4 regions of the Sinorhizobium sp. Y406 genome follow, and region 3 is predicted to be linked to each of the others. Evidence: predicted binding sites of a transcription regulator. Region 3 holds the regulator's gene; each other region holds the start of a gene.
The links. The regulator LexA, encoded in region 3, represses DNA repair genes until DNA is damaged. The targets are predictions, from matches to a motif close to TGTTCNNNNTGTGTTCNG.

Region 1: the regulator LexA is predicted to act here: its motif matches at 2,577-2,594, upstream of ruvC (crossover junction endodeoxyribonuclease RuvC).
Region 2: the regulator LexA is predicted to act here: its motif matches at 1,677-1,694, upstream of AC4P1R_RS04610 (DNA polymerase IV).
Region 4: the regulator LexA is predicted to act here: its motif matches at 1,656-1,673, upstream of AC4P1R_RS10275 (ribonuclease T2).

What each region holds. Positions count from the first base shown of each region.
Region 1 covers NZ_CM178974.1:2,653,737-2,657,942, forward strand. The annotation lists gene AC4P1R_RS12725 (metallophosphoesterase) at 1-169, opposite strand, end outside; gene ruvB (Holliday junction branch migration DNA helicase RuvB) at 171-1,211, opposite strand; gene ruvA (Holliday junction branch migration protein RuvA) at 1,355-1,972, opposite strand; gene ruvC (crossover junction endodeoxyribonuclease RuvC) at 2,023-2,535, opposite strand; gene AC4P1R_RS12745 (LLM class flavin-dependent oxidoreductase) at 2,705-3,703, shown strand; gene AC4P1R_RS12750 (dihydrodipicolinate synthase family protein) at 3,700-4,206, opposite strand, start outside.
Region 2 covers NZ_CM178974.1:970,884-975,089, forward strand. The annotation lists gene AC4P1R_RS04605 (L,D-transpeptidase family protein) at 1-257, opposite strand, end outside; gene AC4P1R_RS04610 (DNA polymerase IV) at 380-1,672, opposite strand; gene AC4P1R_RS04615 (GNAT family N-acetyltransferase) at 1,827-2,414, shown strand; gene AC4P1R_RS04620 (hypothetical protein) at 2,465-3,115, opposite strand; gene AC4P1R_RS04625 (DUF3572 domain-containing protein) at 3,124-3,396, opposite strand; gene AC4P1R_RS04630 (response regulator) at 3,553-3,924, shown strand; gene AC4P1R_RS04635 (PleD family two-component system response regulator) at 3,942-4,206, shown strand, end outside.
Region 3 covers NZ_CM178974.1:1,341,412-1,345,617, forward strand. The annotation lists gene AC4P1R_RS06480 (YrbL family protein) at 1-37, opposite strand, end outside; tRNA gene AC4P1R_RS06485 (tRNA-Cys) at 217-290, shown strand; gene lexA (transcriptional repressor LexA) at 949-1,659, opposite strand; gene AC4P1R_RS06495 (hypothetical protein) at 1,836-2,003, opposite strand; tRNA gene AC4P1R_RS06500 (tRNA-Ala) at 2,216-2,291, opposite strand; tRNA gene AC4P1R_RS06505 (tRNA-Ser) at 2,427-2,514, opposite strand; gene AC4P1R_RS06510 (septal ring lytic transglycosylase RlpA family protein) at 2,803-3,843, shown strand; gene AC4P1R_RS06515 (D-alanyl-D-alanine carboxypeptidase family protein) at 3,901-4,206, shown strand, end outside.
Region 4 covers NZ_CM178974.1:2,138,996-2,143,201, forward strand. The annotation lists gene ettA (energy-dependent translational throttle protein EttA) at 1-749, opposite strand, end outside; gene AC4P1R_RS10275 (ribonuclease T2) at 868-1,641, opposite strand; gene AC4P1R_RS10280 (alpha/beta fold hydrolase) at 1,877-2,830, shown strand; gene AC4P1R_RS10285 (DMT family transporter) at 2,827-3,777, shown strand; gene AC4P1R_RS10290 (thiamine pyrophosphate-binding protein) at 3,809-4,206, shown strand, end outside.

The DNA of each region.
Region 1 (4,206 bases), 1.3 Mb from region 3:
GTGCGACAAGACGCAGCTTGAGGCCCGGCGTCCAGCCGGGCGGAGTCATCTGGTAGCGGGCGATCGAGAGCCGCCCGAGCGGCTCGACGGCCAAGGCATAGCCGCCAAGCGCAGCGAAACTTGTGAACCCGCCGCCGACCAATTTCATGAAGCCGCGGCGGTTGATCATCTCAGTCGTCCTCGAGTGTCAGCCGGAATTGGGCCGCCTCTACATCCTTGGGCGGATTGAGGCCGAGATGCTTCCAGGCATTTGCCGTCAGAACGCGGCCACGCGGGCTGCGCTGGATGAAGCCCTGCTGGATGAGATAGGGCTCGATGATATCTTCGATTGCGTCGCGCGGCTCGGAAAGCCCGGCTGCGATTGTATCGATGCCGACCGGCCCGCCACCGAAATTCTGGGCGATCATCGCCAGATAGCGGCGGTCGAGCTGGTCGAGACCCACATTGTCGACCAGCAGGCGCGTCAGGGCCTCGTCGGCAAGCTCGCGCGTCACGGCGTCGGCGCGGGCGACCTCGGCGAAATCGCGCACGCGCCGCAGAAGGCGCCCGGCAATGCGCGGCGTGCCGCGCCCTCGTCGGGCGATTTCGCGCGCGCCTTCGTCGGTCATGCCGAGGCCCATAAGCCGCGCGCCGCGCCTGACGATCGATTCCAGCTCGTCGACGGTATAGAAATTGAGCCGCACGGGAATGCCGAAGCGGTCGCGCAAGGGCGTCGTCAGGAGCCCGAGGCGAGTCGTCGCAGCGACGAGGGTGAACTTGGAGAGGTCGATCTTCACCGAACGCGCCGCCGGCCCTTCCCCTATGATGAGATCGAGCTGGAAATCCTCCATTGCCGGATAGAGAATTTCCTCCACCGCCGGATTCAGGCGATGAATCTCGTCGATGAAGAGCACGTCGCGCTCCTCGAGATTTGTGAGAAGTGCCGCGAGATCGCCGGCCTTTGCGATCACCGGACCGGAGGTCGAGCGGAAATTGACGCCCAGTTCCTTCGCCATAATCTGCGCCAACGTCGTCTTGCCGAGACCGGGGGGACCGACGAAGAGAACGTGATCGAGCGCCTCGCCGCGATTGCGCGCCGCCTCGATGAAGATCTTGAGGTTGGCGCGAGCCTCGGCCTGGCCGGTGAACTCGTCGAGGGACTGCGGACGCAAAGTCGCGTCAACATCTTCACCTCGCTTTTCCGGCGCTATCAGGCGTGCGGCTTCATTCATTTCAAACTTCCATCTGCGGGCTGGGTCGCCTGGGCCATCCGACGGCGCGGGGCAGCTTTCAACCATAGTGCGAGCGCGGCCGCCGATCCAGTCCGATCACGCCCGCGAGCCTCATTCCGATGCGATTGCGGCCGCACAAAGGCTCATCGCGCCAGCTCCTTCAAGCCGAGCCGGATCAGCTTGGCACTGTCGCCGCCTTCCCCGCCATTCTTCAGGGCCGCGGCAACGGCATTTGCCGCCTGGTCGCGCGAATAGCCGAGATTGGTCAGCGCGGAGACCGCATCCGCGACCGGTGCCGAGGCGCCCCCCTCGCCGAGCTCCTGCTTGAAGCCGATCGAGGCCGACATCTCGCCGGCAAAGGCGGGCGCCTTGTTCTTGAGCTCGGTCACGATGCGCACGGCTACCTTCGGACCGACGCCGGGGGCGCGCGCAACCGAAGTCTTGTCCTGCAGCGCGACGGCATTGGCAAGTTCGCTTGGCGTCAGTGTCGAAAGCAGCGCCAGCGCCACCTTCGATCCCACTCCCTGGACCGTTTGCAGCAGGCGGAACCATTCGCGCTCGAGCGCCGTCAGGAAACCGAAAAGCCTCAATTGGTCCTCGCGCACATAGGTCTCGATGAAGAGCGCCGCCGCCTCCCCCGCCGATCCGAGCTTCGAAAGCGTGCGCGCCGAACAATGGGCGACATAGCCGACGCCATGCACATCGAGCACGACGTAATCCTCGCCGATCTCGTCGATGGTGCCCTTGAGTTTACCGATCATATGGCTCTCGTTGTCCTATTACGCCGTTACTTCCATCTGGGCCCCAGCCATTACCCCGCAAGCGCCGCCAGACGGCTGGTGATAGCCTGGCGGTTATGGGCGTGGCAGATCGCGATGGCAAGCGCGTCGGCAGCGTCGTTGCCCTTGAACTCGGCCTTCGGCATCAGCACCTTCAGCATCATGTGGATCTGCTGCTTCTCGCCATGGCCCACGCCGATCACCGCCTTCTTGACGGCGTTCGGCGCGTATTCGGCGACGCGCAGGCCCGCCCGCGCGGGAACCAGCATGGCGATGCCGCGCGCCTGGCCGAGCTTCAGGGTCGCGGTCGCATCCTTGTTGACAAAGGTCTGCTCGACTGCTGCTTCGTGCGGCTGGAAGCCGTGCACCACATCGGCGAGCCCGTCATGCAGCTCACAGAGGCGGGACGCGAGGTCTTTGTCGCCGTCCGACGTCACCGTGCCGGAAGCGACGAAGCGCAGCGAGTTGCCCAGCGTCTCGATTATGCCCCAGCCGGTGCGCCTCAGGCCCGGATCGATGCCGATAATGCGAATCGTAGTCTGCATGCCTCACCCTATGTCGGTCGATGAGACGCTGCCAGCGAAAAGTGAACAAAACAAAAACATCACACAGAAAGAGCGGGACATGGGCGAAAGCGGTCGGACGAACCTTGGATTGAGGAAACTTGAACCTACATTGCCATCGCTCAAATTCTTTTGAAGAAAAGGCATTGCCATGGCCCCCTTCTCCATCCTCGACCTGTCGCCGATCACCGAAGGCGGCAGCGTCGCGCAATCGCTCGAGAACTCCCGCCAGCTGGCAATCGCGGCCGAAGAGAACGGGTACAAGCGCTTTTGGCTGGCCGAGCATCACGGCATGAAGGGCATTGCCAGCGCGGCAACGTCGCTCGTCATTGCGCATGTCGCATCGGCGACGCGGACGATCCGAGTCGGATCGGGCGGCATCATGCTGCCCAACCATTCACCGTTGGTGATCGCCGAACAGTTCGGCACCCTGGCAGCGCTTTTTCCCGGCCGCATCGATCTCGGCCTTGGCCGCGCGCCGGGCACGGACATGCGTACCGCGCAGGCATTGCGGCGCAACATGGAGGCGAGCGCCAGCAATTTCCCCAACGATGTCGTCGAGCTTCGGGCACTGCTCGGTCCGGTCGCCGAGGACCAGAAGGTCATCGCCGTGCCCGGTGCCGATTCCAACGTGCCGGTCTGGCTGCTGGGCTCCAGCCATTTCAGTGCCCATCTTGCCGGCATGCTGGGGCTTCCCTTCGCCTTCGCCTCGCATTTCGCCCCGGACATGCTGCTCTCCGCGCTCGAGATCTATCGCGAACGCTTCACGCCCTCGCCCGAGCTCGACCGGCCGCATGTGATGGTCGGCATCATGGGCGTCGCTGCCGACACGGATGAGGAGGCAAACTATCTCTTCACCTCGATGCAGCAGTCCTTCGCAGCGCTCCGCCGCAACGCCCGCGGCCGCTTTCCGCCTCCGGTGAAGTCGATGGATGGCCTGTGGAGCCCGGATGAGAAGACCTTCGTGGATCACGCCATGGCCTATGCGGCGGTCGGCGGTCCCGAGACCGTCCGCCGGAAGATCGCATCCTTCCTCGATCTCACCAAGGCCGACGAACTGATCATCTCCATGCCGATCTTCGACATGGATGCGCGGCTTCGCTCGCTGAGGCTCTTCGCCGAGGTGAAGCGGAGCCTTGCCGCCAGTTAAACGGCGGCGCTGCTTGCAGCTCCGATCCTGGCGCGGAACATGTCCGTTCCCTGGACGATCCGGTCGATGACGGCCTCGAGCGCCCAGTATCTCTCGTGGAGGTCATAGGGCACGGCGCGGCTGGACGTATCGGCAAAGGTGCCGAGCCGCTTGTGGTAAAGCTTTGCGAGCTTCGGATAACCCATCGGTTCCGTCTGCGCCGAAAGTACCAGGAAAACCGCGAGTTCGTCGGCGAGCTCGGGATATTCCGCCCCATGATCCTGCAGCCAGCGGTACAGATCCGGGTGGAAATTGTTCATCACTCCGCAGAAGCCGGCGCCGGTCACCTGCATGGCCGCATAGGCGATCGCGGCATTGGCGTTACAGATGAGGAATGGCGTATTTTCGGCGATTGTCGCCCTGCGCTTGACGGTATCGAGATCGCAGGAGACATCCTTCAGCAGGATGAAGCGGCCCGACTGCGCGCAGAAATCGATCTCATCATCGGTGAGAAGCCGGCGATA
Region 2 (4,206 bases), 370 kb from region 3:
GGCATAGGCGCATTGGAATAGATGTTCGATTCGTGGTGCCGGCGCTTCTCCAGGATCGAAAAGATGCCCGTCGGAGTCCTGTGGTTCGCTCTGCCGGTCGACACGTTCGAGGTGGCGATCACTCGATCGCCGTCATAGACGGCGAGTGACTGCCGCTGGCGCGATATCACGATCTGCAATGGCGACTTGCCGGCTGCTGCGGCGGATGACAAAGACACGGCGAGGACGACGAGCCCTATCCCGAGAGTGGAACGCAAGATAAACCCTCATTTGCGACGGTGGCGCCTGCAAACGGCATGCAAGCCGTAACACGCCAGACTTGTCGAGCGAGGCTATCCTCCAATATTTAAGGAATTGAATCGGCGCCTTCCATCACGGGCTATTGATCGCGTCGCCGTTGACCGAAGGTGTAGCCCGTTTCGACGCTGGTCTTGCCGAACTTGTCGCGCAGCTTGTTGATCGCCTCCTCGGCGGCCGCCCGCCGCGTTGCCAAGGGGTCCACGAGATCCGGCGGATCGGCATGAACGGGATCGCAAAGATCGCTGACGCCGATGCCGATCAGCCTGTATCTCGTCCCGTCGAGTTCCCGCTCGAGCAGTTGCAGGCCGATGCGGAAAATGCGGTCGGCAAGGCGGGTTGGGCTCTCCAGCCGCCGGTTGCGCGTACGGCTCTTGAAGTCCGCCGTCTTCAATTTCAGGACGACGGTCTGACCGGCGAGTTCGGATTTGCGCAGCCTGAGGGCTACCTGCTCGCTGAGGCGCCTGAGATGCGAGACGAGTTCCTCCGGGCGAGACAGGTCCTCGTTGAAGGTCGTTTCGGATGAAACGCTCTTGGCCTCCCCATCCGTCTCGACAATGCGTTCGTCCTGGCCGCGCGACAGCCGGTAAAGCCTCCGGCCCATCGTGCCGTAGCGGCGCATCAGTTCTGCTTCTTCCATCGTCTGCAACTGCCCGATCGTGCGGATGCCGTCCCGCTCGAGAGTCGCGGCAAAGGCCTTGCCGACGCCCCAGATCAAGGTGACCGGACGGTCCTTCAGGAAATCCACGGCCTCGGCCTGTCCTATCACGGAGAAGCCGCGCGGCTTTTGCAGGTCGGAGGCGACCTTGGCGAGGAACTTGCAGTAGGAGAGGCCGACGGAGACGGTGATGCCGACTTCCTGCTCGATGCGCCGGGCGAAGTGGGCGAGCGTCCGGGCTGGCGCGGCGTGGTGCAGCCGCTCGGTGCCGCTCAGGTCGAGGAAAGCCTCGTCGATCGACAGCGGCTGCACGAGCGGAGTCAGGTCCAGCATCATGCTTCTGATTTCGCGCCCGACACGGGAATATTTCTCCATGTTCGGCGTGATCACCACCGCTTCGGGGCAGGCCTCGAGCGCCTTGAACATCGGCATGGCCGAACGCACGCCATGAATGCGGGCGATGTAGCAGGCGGTCGAGACGACGCCACGTTTGCCGCCGCCGATGATGACCGGCTTGTCGGCGAGCTCTGGATTGTCGCGTTTCTCGATCGAGGCGTAGAAGGCATCGCAGTCGATATGCGCCAGAGTGAGCCGATCGAGTTCGGCGTGGTGCAGGAGACGCGGACTGCCGCAGGCGCGACACCGCCGGGCGAGGGCTGCCTGGTCTTTCAGGCAGTCTCGGCAGAGGCCGGAAATCGGTACAGCGCTGTCTCGCATGTCTGGGAACAAATGTTGAACGGGGCGACTTTACGCTCTACGCTACTGCATGATTCCTTAAATCGGAACCGATTTAAGGGCGGAATCATGCAGCGAGCTTGCGTGTCTGACAGACGTGCGGCGCTGTGGTGGTGAGCGGGCGTTGGAGGCTTCATTGGATGTCGCCCTGCAATTTGCGCCGGCAACAGCGGATCGCTGGCCGGACTTCGAGAGGCTTTTCGGCCCGCAAGGCGCGTTCTGCGGCTGCTGGTGCGTAGCGTTGCGCCTGCCGCACGCCGTTCGAATGAGGATGAGCGCCGGAGAACGCAAGGACGCCATGAGGCGCAGGATCGAGGCGAGACCACCGCCCGGCCTCCTCGGCTATCATGTGGGCGAGCCGGTCGCCTGGGTCCAGGTCGGCCCCCGCTCCGACGTGCCGCAATTCAATTCGCCACGCACCGTTTCGCGTCCGCTGCAAGCAAGCGAGGCGCAGGATGAGAGCGTCTGGGCGCTGAGTTGCTTTTTTCTTTCCTCGCCCTTGCGCGGCAAGGGGTTGAGCCATCGCATGCTCACGGCTGCAATCGCGCATGCCCGGGCTGCCGGCGCCCGGTATCTCGACGCCTGTCCGATCGACCATGCCAAGCAGTCGAAATCCGTCGCGCTCTGTATCGGCTCGACGACGATCTTCGATGCCGCCGGCTTCGAGATCGTGGCACGGCGCAAGGACGGCAGGCCCCTGATGCGATTGGAATTGAGGCAATGACGGTTCGCGCCGTAATGACTTGCCCCGGCCGGGCGGCGCTGAAGGGCGGTTCAGCAGGCGTCGGGACGGGCGCGACAATGGACGCGGATCAGCTCCGCCGCCTCCGGCCAGTCCGCGGCGACGCGGATGTCGACGCCGGGTGCGGGTGCAAGGGCGCGAAATTCCGCGTTCGCCATCAGGTTGATGAGGAGGCAGCCTGGAGCGTGTTCCCGCACGGAGTGGAGGTTGCGCAAAATATCGTCGACGAAGGCGAGCGGCAGATCGCGCGCTTGATGCAGGCGCTTGACCAGCGGTCCCTTCGGCTCTTCGGAGGCGAGCAGCGGATACGGAAGATCGAGGGCGTCGAGCAGCCGGCGGCGGGCCGCCGCGTGACGCGGCGGCATCGCCGTCAGAAAGACGATGTCGGCCTCTCCGGAAAATCCTTTCAGCGTCTCGACCACCTGCATCGCGGGCGTCTGCCACCGGTCCTGCGCCGCATAAAAGGCGTCGAGCAGCGCTTCCGCCGCCGCGTCGCTCACCGCTTCGCCGCTTACCCGATCGACTATGTTGCCGGAAAGGCGGAAGGAGCGGGGAAGGAGTGCATGGTCCCGAGCCTCCAAAAAAGCCATGAAGGGCGTCAGGAATTCGAGCACGACCTCATCGACATCGCTGACGATCAGCGGCCGGTCGGAAAGACGGATGCCGGTTCCTGGTTGCCACATGGCTACGCTCAGCCGTCCGCAAAATCCGCCGGACCGGACAAGGCCTGGTGTGCCCTGACCACGTCTTCCGGCGGCGTTCCGGTCCCGGCGCAAAACGCCATCAGCGTCGGCTCGTGCTCCATCAGAAAGGCGACGAGACCGCCCAGGAAGCCGGGATCGCCAGCCGCCTGGCGCAGCGAGCCGATATCGGTACCGGAGAGCGCCAGAAAGCGCGACATGAGTTCCGGCTCGCTCGCGAGCCAGGACAGAATGGCGATGGCTGTTTCGTCAGCGCTCTTCATCGTGTTGAATCTCTTTTCATTTGGCGGCCGGGTTTACCTCTTTTTCAACCAAATAGCGCTAGCCTCGCGAATGACGGAATGGGTCGAGTCGCCAACTGCGAAGCTTATATCTCTAAAAGGGACTTGCAAGGCGGCGACAGACAGCAAGGGATCGACATGCCCAAACAGGTGATGATTGTTGAGGACAACGAGCTGAACATGAAGCTCTTCCGAGACCTGATTGAGGCTTCGGGTTACGCGACGATCCAGACGCGCAACGGCATGGAAGCGCTAGAACTTGCGCGCAAGCACCGGCCAGACCTCATCCTGATGGACATCCAGCTGCCCGAGGTTTCCGGTCTCGAGGTGACCAAATGGCTGAAGGAAGATGACGAGCTGCACGTCATTCCCGTTATTGCCGTAACCGCCTTCGCCATGAAGGGCGACGAGGAACGGATTCGCCAAGGTGGGTGTGAAGCATATGTCTCTAAACCGATTTCCGTTCCCAAGTTCATTGAAACAATCAAGACCTACCTGGGCGACGCCTGAAGTGCAGGGAAACTGATATGACTGCGCGTATCCTCGTCGTCGATGACGTACCAGCCAATGTGAAGCTCCTCGAGGCGCGGCTCGTGGCTGAGTATTTTGACGTGCTGACCGCCGAAAACGGACATTCAGCCCTCGCGATTTGCGAGACGACGCCGGTGGATCTCGTGCTGCTCGATATCATGATGCCGGGCATGGACGGGTTCGAGGTTTGCGAGAGGCTGAAAGCGAATAGCCGAACGGCGCATATTCCCGTGGTCATGGTGACGGCACTCGACCAGCCTT
Region 3 (4,206 bases):
GTTTTGTGACAAAACAGGGCCGGTTGAGGAAAATCAAGGAAAATCCTACCTTATGGGTGAGTTTATTGCGATCGAACTGGGAGGCTGGGCATTCCAGTGTCCAACCTCCTTTTACGATGGGCCGAGACGAGGGGTGCGTTTTTCGGAAATTGCCTCTTGCGGTTCATCTCGAATGATTCTAAACGCTCGCCACGACTTGATATTTCTTGTCGATGAGGCCTCGTGGCGGAGTGGTGACGCAGAGGACTGCAAATCCTTGTACCCCGGTTCAATTCCGGGCGAGGCCTCCAAATTCCCCTGATGATCCGGCTGGTGGCACCGATGTGCGCCGGCAAATTTCTTGGCAAGTGATCTTCAGCCGCTGCGGCAACGGCCGCTTGCCTGCAGAATGTCGATTCCGGCCTGACCGGGCCGCCGCTTCACCACCGCCTGATCGTCGGAGCGCGTTGGTCAGGCGGAATCGCCCGCCGCATGGTCAAGCGATACCGCGAGCGTGGCCGCGAGAACGGTGTGCACGCAATCCGATCCAGCAAGACTCCATAGGCAGCGCTTTGGAGGAACTTTCATCGGACCCATGGATCGCGTCGAGATCGCAACAAGGAGGAGAGTCCATGGGCAAACCCAGGACCGCAGATCCGACCGGCCAAGCCATGCCGTCTCCCACATGAAAGCCGAACCCGAGGGAGATTGAGCTGGGCCCGAAACCGATACGATAACCGGGGAGAATACCCGTGGCGCCGACCGTCCACCTGCGGACGGCTCTACGCCCATGCGGGGATGCGGGGAGGCAGCCAGACGAAAGTACTCGGCGCTGGTCGGCCGCAACGTCCAGCGGAACGTCTACCGCCCAAGGCTTCGGACGATAACTGTTGCCCACTCGATCACGCACTGTGCGCTAATACCCATGCATCGGCCAAACGAAACGGCTCCGATCACCGGGGCGATGGGCTAGTGATACCGCCGTATCAGCCCGACCAGTTTGCCCTGGATTTTCACCCGGTCCGGTCCGAATATCCGGGTCTCATAGGCCGGGTTCGCCGCTTCGAGCGCAATCGACGCACCCTTCCGGCGGAATCGCTTCAGGGTCGCTTCTTCGTCATCGATCAGTGCCACGACGATATCGCCCGGACTGGCCGTGCTCGCGTTGCGGATGATCACGGTGTCGCCATCGAGGATGCCGGCCTCGATCATCGAATCGCCCTTGATTTCCAGTGCGTAATGTTCACCGTTGCCGATCATGTCGAGCGGAACGGAAACCTCGTGCGTATTGTTCTGGATCGCAGAAATTGGGACGCCGGCGGCGATGCGCCCCATCACGGGAACCGCAATCGAGGACGTCTCTGCGGGTGGCGCCTCGACCCTGGGCGCGGCAGATGGCTTGCCCAGGCTGCCCTCGATGACGCTCGGCGAAAAGCCGCGCCTTGGCTGCGCCGGTGTCGTATAGGCTTCCGGCAGCTTGATGACTTCAAGTGCGCGTGCCCGATTGGGAAGCCGGCGAATGAAGCCCCGCTCCTCGAGCGCAGTGATCAACCGGTGGATGCCCGACTTCGACGCAAGATCGAGCGCGTCTTTCATTTCATCGAAGGACGGCGGGACTCCCGACTCTTTCATTCGTTCATGAATGAAGAGAAGCAATTCCTGTTGCTTGCGGGTCAGCATGGCGCGTCACTCCAGAATCGCGAAACAAATCAAGAACAGACACTATCCGTTCCATTTGTGTTCCGCAAGTGCCTAACATTCCGTGAATATTGCCATGCTGAATTGGGCGGCGTCGCTTTGCCGGGGCCGACAAGCCATTGGGCTGTCGGGCGATGGAGCGTTGATGTGGCGCCCGATCAATAGGCGAGGCGCAGACCCCCGGGACTGAGAACGTCGAAGTCAGGCTCAGGGTAGGGGCCGTACCACTGCGCGTAGGTCGTGTTGCCCGTAGCGCCGGTGGTGGCGCATCCCCAAAGTGACAGGAGCGCCAATGCTGCAACCGCCATCAGAGTTTTAGAGGACATGATTTTCTCCACTCGCGGGAGTTGCCGACACGAAAAGATGCAGACCCCAACTGTCCCTCAATTCGCCAGCGATGGCAAGGAAACCTTGGTGGCCGAAACCAGCATTTTGTGTTCCCGGTAAACGACTTGGCGCAATGCGCCTCGGCGAAGAAACCTGCCGCCGCCGCCGGGCAGATCGGGCATCACGGCTCCGGGCTGGACAAAGAGAAGAATGGTGGAGTCGAAGGGAGTCGAACCCTCGACCTCCGCAGTGCGATTGCGGCGCTCTCCCAACTGAGCTACGACCCCGGCAGGCCTGGACTATATAGAAGAATTCCACGGCGCGCGCCAGCCCGCTCGGCTGAATTGGCCGAACGTGCTCGAGACGTCGGCAGACAGTCGAGTCCGAATGGGAGCAGGTGCCGGGTCGGACAAAGTTCACGCTGGCGGATGGGGTGGGATTCGAACCCACGGACGGTTGCCCGTCGCCGGTTTTCAAGACCGGTGCCTTAAACCGCTCGGCCACCCATCCGGGCAGCGCGTTATTGCGCGAAGTGCGGTTCGTTGCAAGATTTAAGCTCGCCGCCCGCACGAATTTCTTCGGCCTCTGCCGCTTGGTACTGCGCATCTCCGTCGGTCTGGTGTTTACGTTTTGTAAACCATAACGAGAAAAACCCGGCGCGATCTCGCCTTGAAATTCGTATTTTTGCCTTGTTGTTGTCATCATTACACGATTGTCCCTTTCCGGGACGTCGAAAGATCCGCGGGGGTGAAATGCGGATCGTTCGGGCACGAATTTTGCGAATGACCTTGGGGACAGATGATATCTCGTAGAAAAGCGGCATGCCTTGCGAGGGGATTGCGCCTCGCTGCAATTCCACTGCTTTGCGCAGCACTAGCGGCCTGCGGTTCGACGTCCAGCGTCAAGAAGAGCAAGTCGAGAAGCAAGGAATATTTCGCCGAATCGGTCTACGGGGTCAAAGCAAGTCCGCGAGTGGCCAACGGGCGCAACATTCCGAAGGGCGGCGGGCGATTCCAGGTCGGCAATGCCTATCAGGTCAAGGGCAAGTGGTATCAGCCGAAGGAGGAGCCGGGCTACAACAAGACCGGCATGGCCTCCTGGTACGGCTCGGCCTTTCATGGTCGGCTGACGGCGAATGGCGAGGTCTACGACAAGTATCACCTCTCCGCGGCGCATCCCACGTTCCCTTTGCCGAGCTATGCTCGCGTGACCAATCTCGAGAACGGCAGCTCCGTCATTGTGCGTGTGAACGATCGCGGGCCCTATGAATTCGGCCGGATCATCGATGTCTCCTCGAAGACCGCCGACCTGCTCGATATCAAGCGCAAGGGAAGTGCCCAGGTACGCGTGCAATATGTCGGCCGAGCCCCGCTCGAGGGCAACGACATGCCTTATCTTATGGCGTCTTACGTTACCAAGGGCGATCGCGGCCCTCGCATCGCGCCGGAAGGGCAGATCGCGACGGGGGTCATGGTGGCTTCGAACGAACCGCTGCGCGATCAGGCACAGGACCTTGGGACTCTGACGATTCCGGCGAAATCGACGCTTGGCGCAACGAGGTCGTTGAATGCGCTCACGGCGCCGCCTGCAGCGTCGCCGGCATCGGCCGCGCTTGCCGAGTTCATGATGCTGCCGGAGATCGGGCCGGTTCCCTCCGAGCGCCCGGAATGGATCCCGTTGCCGGATGGCAACATGGCCTATGCCGCCGCCTATGTCGAAGTCCGGGTCAGTGACAGGGCTTCGCCATTCGAACTGATCATGGCCGATCCGGACCCGCTGACGTCCGACTCCATTCGGGCCTACGCAAAGCGGCAGAACCGGGGCGTTCTGGCCGATTGACGCCGGTTGAATAGGTCTGGCGGCGCTGCTATGCCCGTGAAGAAACCGGAGTTTCTCATGCGCATTGTGTGGCTGGCGATCGTGGGTGTCCTTGCAGCGGTCGTCGCAGGTGATGCGGAGGCACAGGCGCCTGCCTTCGACACCAAGGCGAAACAGATCTATCTCGTCGATGCGGAGACCGGGAGCGTGCTCTTTGCGCGCGGCGAGAACGAGCCCGTGCCACCGGCGTCGCTTGCAAAGCTCATGACGATGGAACTGGTCTTCGAGGCCCTCGACAAGGGGGAACTGACGCCGCACGCGACCTTCGAAGTTTCGGAACACGCCTGGCGCACGGGCGGAGCGCCATCCGGCACCGCGACCATG
Region 4 (4,206 bases), 800 kb from region 3:
GCCATGCGCTTGGCCTTGGCTTGGAGATAGGCCGAATAGTTGCCCTCATAGGGAATGCCTCGGCCACGGTCGAGTTCGAGGATCCATCCGGTAACGTTGTCGAGGAAGTAGCGGTCGTGGGTGATCATCAGCACGGCGCCCGGATATTCGCGCAGGTGCTTTTCGAGCCAGGCGATCGTCTCGGCGTCGAGATGGTTGGTCGGCTCGTCGAGCAGCAGCAGGTCCGGCTGCGAGAGCAAGAGCTTGCATAGCGCGACGCGGCGCTTCTCACCGCCCGAGAGGTTATTGACGTCGGCGTCGCCCGGCGGGCAGCGCAGCGCATCCATCGCCATTTCCACCTGGCTGTCGAGGTCCCACAGGTTCTGGCTGTCGATGATGTCCTGGAGCTTCGCTCCCTCTTCCGCCGTCTCGTCGGAATAGTTCATCATCAGCTCGTTGTAACGGTCGAGGATCGCCTTCTTGGCGGCGACGCCCTCCATGACGTTCCCGACCACGGTCTTTGCGGGGTCGAGTTGCGGCTCCTGCGGCAGGTAGCCGATCGTAGCGCCTTCCGCGACCCAGGCCTCGCCGGTATATTCATGGTCGAGGCCGGCCATGATTCTCAGGACCGTCGACTTGCCGGCCCCGTTCGGACCGAGGATGCCGATCTTGGCGTCCGGATAGAAGGACAGATGGATGTTCTCCAGGACCTTCTTGTTGCCGTAGGCCTTATTGAGCCCGGCCATGTGATAGATGAATTGACGTGCCATAAAGCATGCTCCGCATCGGAAGGGGAATTTGGCCGCTATGTAGGCGAAATATGGTGGCGGGGCAATCCGCCAAAGGCTTTGCCCACGCCGATCCCTTGCTCGCGGAGTGCCGCTTCGATCAAGTCCGTTTGACGGCGGCCACGATCCCCTTTGCACATTTGAACTCGGTCGGTCCGGCCGCCTGGATCAGGTTCCGAAGATCCGCCCTGCCCGAAAATTCTCCGGTCAGGCCGATGGTGAGGCCTGTGATCACACTTCGCCCAGCCACCGTCTGGCAACGCATCCGCACCCGCTCCCCAGCACCGGCTCCGAAGCTTTTGTCGAATGCCGCCTTGATCTCGGCTTCGCCGACCTCGGCTCCGATCCTGCCGGCAAAGAGCACCTGCACGGCGGACTCGTTCAACTGGTCGAGCAGACGAAGCTGCAAGGCGAAGTAATCCTCGGCATTTTCCGCCTGGCAGGTGCCGCTGCGCAGCCATTGATGCCGGTCTAGGCCGGATTTCACGCCCGGCATGGCGACGAGCAGGCGCGCGGCCGTCTCGTCCGCCATGGCGAGCTTCGGCAAGTCGAGCCAGTCACCCTTGCGGTCGCGGCCCTTCAGTTCCGCCTCGACGCCGCAATAGCTCTTCCTGAGCGGCCACAGGCCGTGAAGCGAAAAATGCGTCGCGTCGACCCGCTCGGCCGCCTGCTCGGCGCACTCCTTGCGCGTCGGCCGCGTCTCGCAGAAACCCGGCTGCCAGCTGACCGCCAGGACATATTGCGTCCGGCCGGCTTCCACCGCCTCCCCGCCCCCGGCCGCCGCTTGTTCCTGCGCCGCCGCCGGAGATACAAGAACCAGACCCAGCACAAGCGCTGCAACCCGCGCTACACTCACCATTCCCCGCACTGCCATAATGGCCTCCATTGAAAAACAAAACGAGAACAAAAGAACAACAAAAGCGGGAAAATTGCAACCCCCTGCTGAAGGCGCCTTACAACACCCCGGAATTCTCCTGACCTCATGCGCAACAAGCAACAAGCGGCGATTGCCTTTGGCGGCCAAATCGATTTGATATCTCAGGGCAGATTTATGCTCGGCTCTTCCGCAAGGGCATGGCGGTGCCGTGAGGAAATGTTCGGAGATTGGAATGTTCGGGCAGGTAAAAACGCTTCAAAGCCCGACGGGCGCTATGCTCGCCTGGCGCCACTGGCCTGCCTCTGGCGAACCGATCGCCATTCTGCTCGTCAGCCATGGCCTAGCCGAGCATTCCGGTCGCTACGCCCGCTTGGCAGAAGCCATCGCCGCCGACGGCATTCATATCTACGCCCATGACCACCGCGGACATGGTCATACGCGCGCACCCGACGCGCCGCCGGGGATGTTTGCCCGGAAGGGTGGCGTCGAAATGGTCATTGCCGACTTGCGCGCCGTGCGCGAGATGGCCGTCGCGCGTCACCCCGGTCTGCCGGTCATCCTCTTCGGACACTCCATGGGTGGCCTGATCGCCCTCAATGCAGCCGAAACGCATCCTCGATCCTATGATGCGCTCGCCGTCTGGAACTCCAATTTCCGACCGGGTTCTGCCGGCCGCGTGGCCCAGGCGATTCTCCGGATCGAGCGAATGCTGAAAGGCTCGGATGTGCCGAGCCCGATGCTTTCGCGTCTCACCTTCGGCGCCTGGGCTCAGGCTATCCCGAACCACAAAACCGCCTTCGACTGGCTGTCGCGGGACGAGGAAGAGGTTGCGAAATATATCGCCGATCCGCTCTGCGGCTTCGATGCCACCGTATCGCTGTGGATCGATCTCTTCATTCTCGTCTATGCCGGAGCGCGGGCGGACCGATTGGCGCGGCTCCCCGCGCGCCTTCCCGTTCACCTCGCCGGCGGTACCGCCGATCCGTCGACCGACGGCGGAGCGGCAATTCGCTGGCTTTGCGATCGCATGAAGGCGCGCGGGATGACGGACGTAACGGTCGCGATCCATGAGGGCATGCGTCATGAAACGCTGAACGAGCTCGGCCGGGAGAAGGCGACGCAAGACTTTGCCGCCTGGTGCCGGGACGCGGTGGGCGTGAAAGCCCCTACGGGCGCACTCTCATGAGCGATGTGGTCCTCTCCCGGTCGGCACCGGACCGCCGTGTCAGCTACGGCCTGATGCTGATGGTTCTTTCGGTGCTGATTTCGCCGGTGATCGACGTCTTCGCCAAGCTGGCGATCGCCACCGTCCCGTCGGCGGAGATCACCGCCGTGCGTTTCCTGCTGCAGGTCGTCTTCATTCTCCCTGTCGTCCTCTACCGGCGCACTCTGCTCGATCTCACCTGGAAAAAAAGCGCGCTGCATGCGCTGCGCGGCGGTCTCCTCGTTCTGACCATGCTTTCCTTCATCACGACGCTCAAAGTGATGGAGGTGGCCGATGCTATCGCCATCTTCTTCGTCGAGCCGATCATACTCACCATTCTCGGCAGCATCTTTCTGAAGGAGACGATCGGCTGGCGGCGCTACACCGCCTGCGCCGTCGGCTTTTTCGGCGCCATGCTCGTGATCCAGCCGAGCATGCAGGAGGTCGGACCGATCGCGCTCCTTCCGATCGTCGCGGCTTTCACCCTCGCCGTCTTTCTGCTCCTCACCCGAATGGTCGCGCAAAACGAGGACCCCTGGTCGATGCAGTTCCATGCGGGCATCTGGGGCTGCCTTTTCTGCCTCGTGCTGCTGGCGTTCGGCCAAGGAACGGGCTCGAGCATCGTAGATCCCGTCTGGCCGGAAGGGCGCGTCTGGCTCTACCTGTGGGGTGTCGGCGTCGCTGCCACCGTATCCGGCGTGCTCGGCGTCTATGCCTATCGCGCCGCCCCCGCCTCGGTGCTCGCGCCCTTGCAGTATCTGGAAATCGTGTCGGCGACGATCCTCGGTTGGCTCGTCTTCGGCGATCTGCCGGATGCGCTGAAGTGGCTCGGCATCGCCATCATCATCGGCTCCGGCCTCTATATCATCTGGCGCGAGCGACGGCTGCAGAAGACCGCCGGCACGCCGCCGGTCTCGCCGGCAATCTGAGGCGAAAAACAAAGCATTGGGAGGCGTTCGCATGAAAACGGGAGGGCAACTGGTCGTCGAGGCGCTGGTGGCGAACGGCGTGAAGCGCATATCCTGCGTACCGGGGGAAAGCTATCTGGCCGTGCTCGACGCGCTTTGCGACACCGATATCGACGTGGTCGTCTGTCGCCAGGAGGGGGGCGCCGCGATGATGGCGGATGCCTGGGGCCGGCTGACCGGCGAGCCCGGCATCTGCATGGTTACCCGCGGCCCCGGCGCAACGAACGCGTCTGCCGGCCTCCACATCGCCCGGCAGGACTCGATCCCGATGATCCTGTTTATCGGCCAGGTCCAGCGTGACGCCCGCGAGCGCGAAGCCTTTCAGGAGATCGAATATCGCCGCGCCCTCACCGAGGTCGCGAAATGGGTCGGCGAGATCGACGACCCCGC